DNA from 3 places in the Microbacterium sp. P5_B6 genome. Region 1 is predicted to be linked to each of the others. Evidence: predicted binding sites of a transcription regulator. Region 1 holds the regulator's gene; each other region holds the start of a gene.
What was found. Region 1 encodes HrcA, which represses chaperone genes, less so after heat shock. Its sites were predicted from a motif close to TTNGCACTCGNNNNNNNCGAGTGCNAA; they were not measured.

Region 1 (3,275 bases):
GCGGGCGATCTCGCCCCTGTACACGACCCCCGCCTGATGGGCTCCGCGCTTCCGCTCGGCGATCCTGCGCCGGCGGATGGGGCACTTCCGGCGGATGCCCCGATCGATCCCGCCACGCCGTTCGGCGTGTACCTGCACGTGCCCTTCTGCCGGGTGCGCTGCGGCTATTGCGACTTCAACACGTACACCTCCAGCGAGCTGCGGGGTTCCCGCCAGGACGAGTACGCCGACACGCTGCTGCACGAGGTAGGTCTCGCGGCCGGAGTCCTCGCGCAGGCCGGCGGCGTGCGGCCGGCGAGCACCGTCTTCTTCGGCGGGGGGACGCCCACCCTGCTTCCTCCCGGCGATCTCGGACGCATGCTCGACGGCGTCCGGACCGCCTTCGGCATCGCCGACGGTGCCGAGATCACGGTCGAGGCCAATCCAGACACCGTGACGGATGCTGTCGCCGCCGAGCTCGCCGCGTCCGGCGTCACCCGGCTCTCGCTCGGCATGCAGTCGGCGGTTCCCCACGTCCTCGCGGCACTCGACCGCACGCACGACCCGGTGAACGTCGCCTCCGCCGTGGCATCGGCGCGACGCGCCGGCCTGGGCGTGAGCCTCGACCTCATCTACGGCGCTCCGGGCGAGTCTCTCGACGATTGGCGGCAGTCGGTCGAGACCGCGGTCGCGCTCGCACCCGACCATGTCTCGGCATACGCCTTGATCATCGAGGACGGCACGAAGCTCGCGCGCCAGATCCGACGCGGCGAAGTGGCCTCGCCGGACGACGACCTGCAGGCCGACATGTACGAGCTCGCCGACGATCTGCTCGCGGCAGACGGCTACGAGTGGTACGAGATCTCCAATTGGGCGCGCGGCGATCAGCACCGCTCACGTCACAACCTCGCCTACTGGCTCGGCTATGACTGGTGGGGCTTCGGACCCGGGGCGCACAGCCACGTGGCCGGCGTGCGGTTCTGGAACGTCAAGCACCCTGCGGCCTATGCCCAGCGGCTGGCGGGCGGTGAATCTCCGGCAGCCGGAAGAGAGCGACCGGATGCCGCAGCACGCACCCTCGAGAACGTGCTGCTGCGCTCGCGCATCCGCGAGGGGCTGCCGATCGACGAGGTGCCGGGGGAGGCGCGACAGGGTGTCGCCGCCCTCATCGCGGACGGTCTCATCGACGGCACCGCAGCCGTCCGCGGGCGCATCGTCCTGACGAGGCGGGGACGACTGCTCGCCGACGCGGTCGTGCGTGCGCTCACGGACTGAACCGCCCTGCGGGCGCGTCCGGGATCGCGGCGCGCCCATCCGCTAGAATTGGCACTCGGCTCGGGCGAGTGCCAGTGGAGCGATGACGGCGTGAGGAGGGCAGATGGTCACCGATCGAGGACTCGAAGTTCTCCGGGCCATCGTGCAGGACTACGTCGACACCCACGAGCCCGTCGGCAGCAAGTCGATCGTCGAGCGCCATTCCTTCGGGGTGTCCGCCGCGACCATCCGCAATGACATGGCCCTCCTCGAGGACGAGGAGCTGATCGCCGCCCCGCACACGTCGTCCGGCCGCATCCCCACCGACAAGGGCTACCGCGTCTTCGTCGACCACCTCGCGGCGATCCGGCCCCTGACTCCGGCTCAGCGTCACGCGATCTCGTCGTTCCTCGACGGGCCGGCAGATCTGGACGATCTGCTCGTGCGCACCGTGCGGGGGCTGACGCAGCTGACCGGGCAGGTCGCGATCGTCCAGTACCCGTCGTTCGCACGAGCGAGCGTGTCGCACGTCGAACTGGTCTCCCTCGAGGGAGGCCGTCTGATCGTGATCCTCGTCACTGACACGGGCCGGGTCTCGCAGCGCCTCGTCGCCTCGCGCCTCGAACTCGACGAAGCCGCGATGACGCGCGCGCGCACCGTCGTCGCCGACCTCATCGTGGGACGCTCCGTGCGTGAGGGCGCGCAGCGGGTCGACGAGTTCCTCGCGGCGGCCACGGACGAGCCGGGCGCCGCCGCCACCGCGGTCGCGATCGTCCGCATCGTCGCGGAGGAGCTCGAGGAGTTCCGTCAGGACCGCCTGGTGATGGCAGGCGCGGCGAACCTCGCACGACGGGAGTCGGACTTCAGGGGGAGCATCTACCCCCTCCTCGAGGCCATCGAAGAGCAGGTGACGCTCCTGAGGCTCATGAGTGAGATGGTCGCCGACGAGCATGGCCTGGCGACGAGCATCGGACGCGAGAACGAGCCCTTCGGCCTCGGCGAGGCATCGGTTGTCGCCAGCGACTACGACGCGACCGGCGCCCAGGCGCGCGTGGGACTCCTCGGCCCCACGCGGATGGACTACCCGAGCAATCTCGCAGCGGTGCGGGCAGTGGCCCGCTACCTCAGCCGGATGCTCGACGACGACGAGAACGCCCGCTGAGGCGTACGACACGATCCGCGCGCGCGCGGCGGGAAGGCGATTGTGGCTGACCACTACGAGGTCCTCGGGGTTTCGCGAGAGGCGACTCTCGATGAGATCAAGAAGGCGTACCGCAAGCTGGCGCGGGAGCTCCACCCGGACGTCAACCCCGGTGCGGATGCGTCCGAGCGCTTCAAGCTCGTGACGCACGCCTATGACGTCCTGAGCGACCCCGAGCAGCGGGCGCGCTACGACATGGGCGGGAATGACTCGCCGTTCGGCGGCGGCGGCCAGAACTTCAGCGGCTTCGGCGACATCTTCGAGACGTTCTTCGGCGCGGGGGCGGGCGGCAGGCCCGGACGCCCCCGGTCCCGCCGCGAGCGGGGCCAGGACGCGCTTGTGCGGGTCACGCTCGAACTCGGCGACGTCATCTTCGGCGCGCACCGCGAACTGGACGTCGACACCGCGGTCCTCTGTGAGACCTGCAAGGGGTCGTGCTGCCAGCCCGGCACTGCCCCGGTGACCTGCGAGATCTGCCACGGGTCGGGCAACATCCAGCGCCAGGTGCGGAGTCTTCTCGGCAACGTCGTGACGAGCCAGCCGTGCAACGTCTGCCAGGGCTACGGCACGACCATCCCCTACCCGTGCGCGACGTGCCAGGGTCAGGGTCGTGTCCGCGCCCGCCGTACTGTATCGATCGACATCCCGGCGGGCGTCGAGACGGGCCTCCGTCTGCAGCTCCCCGGCTCGGGCGAGGTGGGCCCCGCGGGCGGCCCGAACGGCGATCTCTACATCGAGGTCAATGTCCAGGCACACGAGGTGTTCAGCCGCGACGGCGACGACATCCTCGCGACGCTCGAGGTCTCGATGCCCGACGCGATCCTGGGGACCACGGCGAAGA
Region 2 (3,275 bases), on a different contig from region 1:
CCGGGCTGCCGCGCCCTCGATCCGGCTCAGGCCGGGCTGACGCGCCCTCGACCCGGCTCAGGCCGGGCTGACGCGCCCTCGACCCGGCTCACGCCGGGCTGACGCACCCTCGACCCGGCTCACGCCGGGATGACCCCGGCTCACGCCCCCACTCGGTCGGCCAGGAGTGCCCTGCGCCTGTTCCCGATGCGCGTGAGGATGAGCGTCGCCGCTTCATCGCCCTTCAGCGACAGCGTCTTGCGCAGCACGGCGGGGTCGACATCCACTCCCCGCTTCTTGATCTCGAGCCGCCCGATGCCGCGCGCACGCAGCTCCTTGGCGAGCTTCTTCGTATCGGCGGGCAGCTCTTCGCGCACCCGGAAGGATGCGACGAAGGGGCTCGTCAGCGCAGCATCCGACGTCAGGTACGCGATGTGCTCGTCGAGCATGCCCGCGTCGAGCGAGCGCGCGACATCACCGATGAGGCGTGCGCGGATGACCGCCCCGTCGGGCTCGTGGATGAAGGCGCCGAGCTCGCGCACCGGCTCGTCCTCGGCATCCGCTTCTCCCGTCAGCTCCGACGCCGACTCGCCGCGCACGACGAGTGCAGCCCGTCGCACCCCCGGCCGGGCCAGAGCTCCCGTCCACACCACGAGCTCGATGGTCGATCCCTCGGCGCTGACCCACTGGGCCTCGGCATCGGCGGGGAGCAGCGCGCGATCGAGCGCCGGGCCGAGCTTCACACCGGCCGGATGCCGCGCGGCCAGGTCGAACACCCAGTCGAGCGACGGCGACCAGTCCTCCGGCCTCGTCCGCGAGGTCTCGGAGTGTCCGGCCGTGCGGCGAGCGGGGTCGAGCCAGTACGCGTCGGCCTGCGGGATTCCGGATGCTGCGGCATCCGTCACCTCCTCCGCCCGGGCGTGCCGCACGACGGCGTCCGCACCGAACGGCGCGAGGTTGTAGGCGGCGATCGCGGCGGTGACCTCGTCGGCGTCGACGGCCAGCACCTTGAGGCCCAGCGCCGCGAGGCCGAGCGCGTCGCCGCCGATGCCGCAGCCCAGGTCGGCGACGGAGGACATCCCGGCGTCGCGGAACCGTGCGGCGTGACGTCCGGCGATCGACAGCCGCGTCGCCTGCTCGAGGCCGGCGCGGGTGAACAGCATCCGCTCGGAGAAGGGGCCGAACTTCGCGCGGGCGCGGGTGCGCAGCCGCGCCTGGCCCACCACGGCCGACACGACCTCGGGGGAGTGCCCCGCGGCACGCAGGCGCGAGACTGTGCGCGCGACGTCGTCGGCGGAGTCGATGGCAGGCATCTCGTCGAGCAGCCGCAGGCCCTCGGGCGTCAGCAGGGCGGTGAGCTCAGCCAGATCCATCCGGCCAGCGTACGGGTGACCGCGTCGGCGTGTGACGTCATCTGGCACTCACGTTGCAAGAGTGCCAGCCGCCCGCCTAGACTGGATCAGCACTCGCCCCATGTGAGTGCTAATGAGTTTTGTCACAAGGAAAGCAGAGGTAAACCCGTGTCGGTTTCCATCAAGCCGCTCGAGGACCGCATCGTCATCAAGCAGGTCGAGGCCGAGCAGACCACCTCCAGCGGTCTGGTCATCCCCGACACCGCCAAGGAGAAGCCCCAGGAGGGCGAGGTCTTCGCGGTGGGTCCCGGTCGCATCGACGACAACGGCAACCGCATCCCGCTTGACGTCGCCGTCGGCGACCGCGTGATCTACAGCAAGTACGGCGGCACCGAGGTCAAGTTCGGCGGCGACGAGTTCCTCGTCCTGTCGGCTCGCGACGTGCTGGCGGTCGTCGTCCGCTGACGACAAGCGCTTCGCGAAGGGGTTCGGATGCTCAGCATCCGGACCCCTTCGTCATTCCCGATCGCGCGTGGCCGAAATCGCAGGCAGGTAGGCAGGGGACGGATGCCGCACGGCGGCCGACGCGATCACCCGCGGCCTACCCTTGGTAGGTGAGCCGTGAACGCCTGTCGCCCGATGCTTCTTCGCCCGAGGCGGCGGCGGAACCCGGACCCCTCAGCCCGGCGGCCGCCCGCGAGCGCAGGCTCGGCGGCATCTACGCCTTCACCGCGTACTTGATCTGGGGCTTCCTCCCGCTGTACTTCCTGCTGCTGAAGCCCACGGGCCCGTGGGAGATCGTCGCCTGGCGCATCCTGCTGTCGCTGGCGTTCTGCGCCATTCTCCTGACCGTCACGCGCACCTGGAGCAAGCTCGTCACGATCCTGCGCAACCGGCGGCTCGTGGTCTGGACGATCGTGGCGGGCGCGCTGATCTACGTCAACTGGCAGGTCTTCCTGATCGCGACGCTCACAAACCACGTGGTCGAGACCAGCCTCGGGTACTTCATCAACCCCATCGTCACGGTGCTGCTCGGAGTGCTGGTGCTGCACGAGCGGCTCCGTGCGGCCCAGTGGGTCGCCCTGGGCATCGCGACCGCCGCGGTGCTCGTCATCATCGTCGGATACCACTCGTTCCCGTGGATCGCCCTGTCGCTCGCCTTCAGCTTCGGGCTCTACGGCCTCGTGAAGAAGCAGATCGGGCCGTCGGTCGACGCGGTCAGCGGCCTCACGCTCGAATCGCTGTGGCTGACGCCGATCGCGGTGATCCAGCTCGTCGTCGTCGGGCTGACCACCGGCCTCACGATCGGAAGCGGCAGCACTGCCCACACGGTCCTGCTGCTCCTCGCCGGAGTCGCGACGGCGACACCTCTGCTCTTCTTCGCGGCCGGCGCCCGGCGAGCGCCCCTGACCCTCATCGGAATCCTGCAGTTCGTCGCACCGATCCTGCAGTTCAGCTTCGGCGTCTGGCTGCTGAACGAGCCGATGCCCGTCGAGCGCTGGATCGGCTTCGGACTCGTGTGGGTGGCGCTGACGCTCCTCACCGTCGACTCCGTGCTCGCCGCCCGCCGCGCGCGCGCCGGGCAGAAGGACGACGCCCCGTCGGACGTCGCCGAGCTGACCTGAGGCGCGCCTCGGACGGCTCCGCGTGAGAGTGGGCGGGCCGACCTGAGGCGCGCGCGGGCCGCTCCCGCGTGAGAGTGGGCGGGCTGACCTGAGGCGCCCGCGGGCCGCTCCCGCGTGAGAGTGGCCGGGCGGTCCGGCGCCAGCGCGCCAGTGGGGTCCCGCGCCCGGCCGGCGGGCCGGCGGGCCGCGCGCGGCGCCTGACGCCGTCATCCCGCGCGCCCGTCCCGACTCTGCGGGCCACCTTCCTGCTGTACATCGCCCGTGCTCTCACCGAGCGCGCACGAGATTCGCGCCCGGGACGTGGGCTTTCGGTGAGAGC
Region 3 (3,275 bases), on a different contig from region 1:
CGAGGTGATCAGGAACATGATGATGAAGGGGAACAGCGCCAGGATGGGCGGGCCGTAGATGTCGAAGACACCCTCCTGATCGCTGAACAGCCACGCGAACAGGCCGACGAGCAGGCTCGGTGCGATCAGCATGAGGGCGATCGAGCGGCGATCGTGGCTGAGCTGCCGGAGCACCCGACCGCTCGTCGCGAAGGTGCGGAGGCCGTTCATCCCTCCGCCTCCTCACGTGCCTCGCGACGCGTTCTCGGCCGGTGGGGAGGTGCGGCGGATGCCTCGTCCCCCGCGGGCGCGGTGCGTGGCTGACCGCCGGCGACATCGCGTTCGATGAGCGTGAGGAACGCGGCATCCGGATCCGGGGCACCCGTATCCGACAGGAGGCGCGCGGGTGTCGTGTCGGCGATGATCCGCCCGGCGCGCATGAGCACGATGCGATCGCAGCGGAGCGCCTCGTCCATGACGTGGCTGCTCACGACGATCGTCGCCCCGGACTCGGCGAGAGTGCGGAAGATCGCCCAGAGCTCGGAGCGCAGCAGGGGGTCGAGCCCCACCGTCGGCTCGTCGAGTACGAGCAGCTCAGGCGTTCCGAGCATGGCCACGGCGAGCGACACCCGGCTCTCCTGGCCGCCGCTGAGCGAGTCGACGGTCTGCCGGGCCTGGTCGCCGAGGCCGACCTGCTCGATGACCCGGTCGACGTCCGACGGCGGCGCGCCGATGATCCGGGCGAAGTAGCCGAGGTTCTGCTGGATCGTCAGGTCGCCGTAGACGGAGGCCGCCTGCGTGTCGTAGGCGACGCGACGCCGCTGGGTCTGGGTGCCGGCGGGATCGCCGAGCACGGTCACCGTCCCGCCCTTGACTTTCTGCACACCCACGATGGAGCGCATGAGGGTGGTCTTGCCGCAGCCCGACGGACCCATGAGCCCCGTGATCTGGCCGCGCGGGATGTCGAGATCGAGGCCGGTGAACACCTCGGTGCTGCCGCGCCGCACCTGCAGGCCGCGCACTTCGACGGCATTGCCGGTCTGGTCAGTCATGGCGGGCTCGGACAGGGCGTGAAAGCGAGGGATTGATCACGGGACGAATTATCCGCTTGTTGCACCAACGCCGACAGCGGCGCTCGGGCATGGTCCGACATGCACGCGAAGACGGCGACAGCCCCCGGGCCCTGGGGGCTCGGGGGCTGTCATCGTCAGAATCGCGCGCCGACGCGTAGCCGGGGTGACTCCGCGGAGTCACTGCTCGACCGGCTGCGGCTCCTCGCGGTTCTCRTGCGCCATGATCGTCGGCGAGTTCTGGTCGGATGCGACCTCGATCTTGCGCGGCTTGGCCTTCTCGCTGACGGGGATCGTGACGMTGAGCACACCGTTGCTGTAGTTGGCCTTGATGTTCTCGGTGTCGATGCCCTGGCCGAGGTTCAGCTGACGCAGGAAGCTGACGGCCTCGCGCTCGCGGGTGATCCACTTGACGCCGTCGCCCGAGGTGAGCGAGCGCTCGGCGCGGATCGTGAGCAGCTGACCATCCACGTCGATGTCGACGGAGCCGGGGTCGACGCCCGGCATGTCAGCCGTGAGCACGTAGTGGTCGCCATCGCGGTAGAGGTCCATCGGCATGCGGCGGGGTCCGCGGCGCGTGTCGAACAGGCCGGACGCCAGGCGGTCCAGGTCACGGAACGGGTCGTAAGAAGCCATTTTCGTCTCCTTCGTTGCGTGGTTTCCCATTGATCTGAAACTTGAGCCTCAGCGGCTCAAGTACCTCCAGATTAGCACTCGACCCCCGAGAGTGCCAGATGCCCCGTTCGCCCCCAGCGAACAACTCACCAAGAAGCGGCCCGTTCCCACGACCCTCAACCAGCCCATCAGACGCCAAGCACGGTCCCATCCAGCGCCCACCCTGAACGGCCCCCAAACCGAGGCTGGATCCGGTCGTCCCAGACGCCGAGCCGAGGCCCCCGAAAGGCGCGCGGGAGCGCCCACGTCAGCTAGGCGACCTGCGTCCCCCATCCAAAGCGACCAACGCGACGCAACCTGCAAAACCAGCGGAACCATCGTCGATCATGGAAAGAAGTCAACATTCGATGACGTTCACCGCGAGCCCGCCTTCGCTGGTCTCCTTGTACTTGTTCGACATGTCGATGCCCGTCTGGCGCATGGTCTCGACGACGGCGTCGAGCGACACATAGTGCGACCCGTCGCCGCGCAACGCCAGACGCGCTGCGGTCACGGCCGTCGACGCAGCGATCGCGTTGCGCTCGATGCAGGGGATCTGCACGAGCCCGCCGACGGGGTCGCAGGTGAGACCGAGGTGATGCTCCATGGCGATCTCGGCGGCGTTCTCGATCTGGCGATTCGTGCCGCCCATGACCGCGGTGAGGCCCCCGGCCGCCATGGCGCACGCCGAGCCGACCTCGGCCTGACAGCCGCCTTCGGCGCCCGAGATCGACGCGTTCGCCTTGAACAGCGAACCGAGAGCGGTCGCGGTCAGCAGGAAGCGGCGGATGCCGCGCCGCCGGTTCGCGTGGGCGATGAGGTCGTCGTCGACTGCGTCGGTCGAGGCCAGGACGGGCGGCGCCCCGAAACCGAGGAGCGCGCTGCCGACGAGCTCGCCGTACGGTGTCACGGCGTTGCCGGCCCCGAGCCCGGAGTCGGCGAGGAACCGCCACCAGTACATCGCGACCGCGGGGAGGATGCCGGCGGCGCCGTTCGTGGGCGCCGTCACGACGCGTCCGCCCGAAGCGTTCTCCTCGTTCACGGCGAGGGCGAAGGCTCCGAGCCACTCCCCCGGCAGTTCGCGGTGCCCGGCCGACTCGGCCTCCTCGAGCTGCTCTCGGATCGACGCCGCCCGCCGCTTGACGCGCAGCATCCCGGGCAGCTGGCCCTCGGCGGCGAGGCCCGCCTCGATGCATCCCGCCATCGCGTCCCAGATGGCGTCCAGCCCGTCGGCGATCTCCTCCTCGGTGCGCAGCGCCTCCTCATTGATGCGGGCGGCCTCGGCGATGGTGATCCCGCGCTCGTCGCAGGTCGCGAGCAGCTCTTCGGCGTTCTCGAACCGCAGCGGGTACGGGTGCGCCTCGACTCTCGCGGGCTCCCCGTCGCGGCGGATGAACCCGCCGCCGATGGAGTAGTAGGTCTCTTCGCTGAGCGGGGAGCCGTCCACTCCGACGGCGACGAGCGTCATGGCGTTGGGGTGGCCTGGCAGGCGGGTGCGGGGAGCGAAGGCGATGTCGGCCTTGGCGAAGGGGATGCCGTGCGCGCCGTCGAGGAGGAGCTCGCGTCCCTCGG

Region 2: the regulator HrcA is predicted to act here: its motif matches at 1,394-1,420, upstream of groES (co-chaperone GroES).
Region 3: the regulator HrcA is predicted to act here: its motif matches at 1,757-1,783, upstream of AC1DP3_RS07395 (Hsp20/alpha crystallin family protein).

Annotation. Positions count from the first base shown of each region.
Region 1 covers NZ_JBFULL010000002.1:637,889-641,163, reverse strand. The annotation lists gene AC1DP3_RS04730 (DUF1990 family protein) at 1-37, shown strand, start outside; gene hemW (radical SAM family heme chaperone HemW) at 37-1,254, shown strand; gene hrcA (heat-inducible transcriptional repressor HrcA) at 1,358-2,395, shown strand; gene dnaJ (molecular chaperone DnaJ) at 2,438-3,275, shown strand, end outside.
Region 2 covers NZ_JBFULL010000009.1:82,243-85,517, reverse strand. The annotation lists gene AC1DP3_RS13610 (THUMP-like domain-containing protein) at 141-1,352, opposite strand; gene groES (co-chaperone GroES) at 1,500-1,796, shown strand; gene rarD (EamA family transporter RarD) at 2,048-2,956, shown strand.
Region 3 covers NZ_JBFULL010000004.1:154,311-157,585, reverse strand. The annotation lists gene AC1DP3_RS07405 (ABC transporter permease) at 1-210, opposite strand, end outside; gene AC1DP3_RS07400 (ABC transporter ATP-binding protein) at 207-1,031, opposite strand; gene AC1DP3_RS07395 (Hsp20/alpha crystallin family protein) at 1,230-1,685, opposite strand; gene AC1DP3_RS07390 (L-serine ammonia-lyase, iron-sulfur-dependent, subunit alpha) at 2,062-3,275, opposite strand, start outside.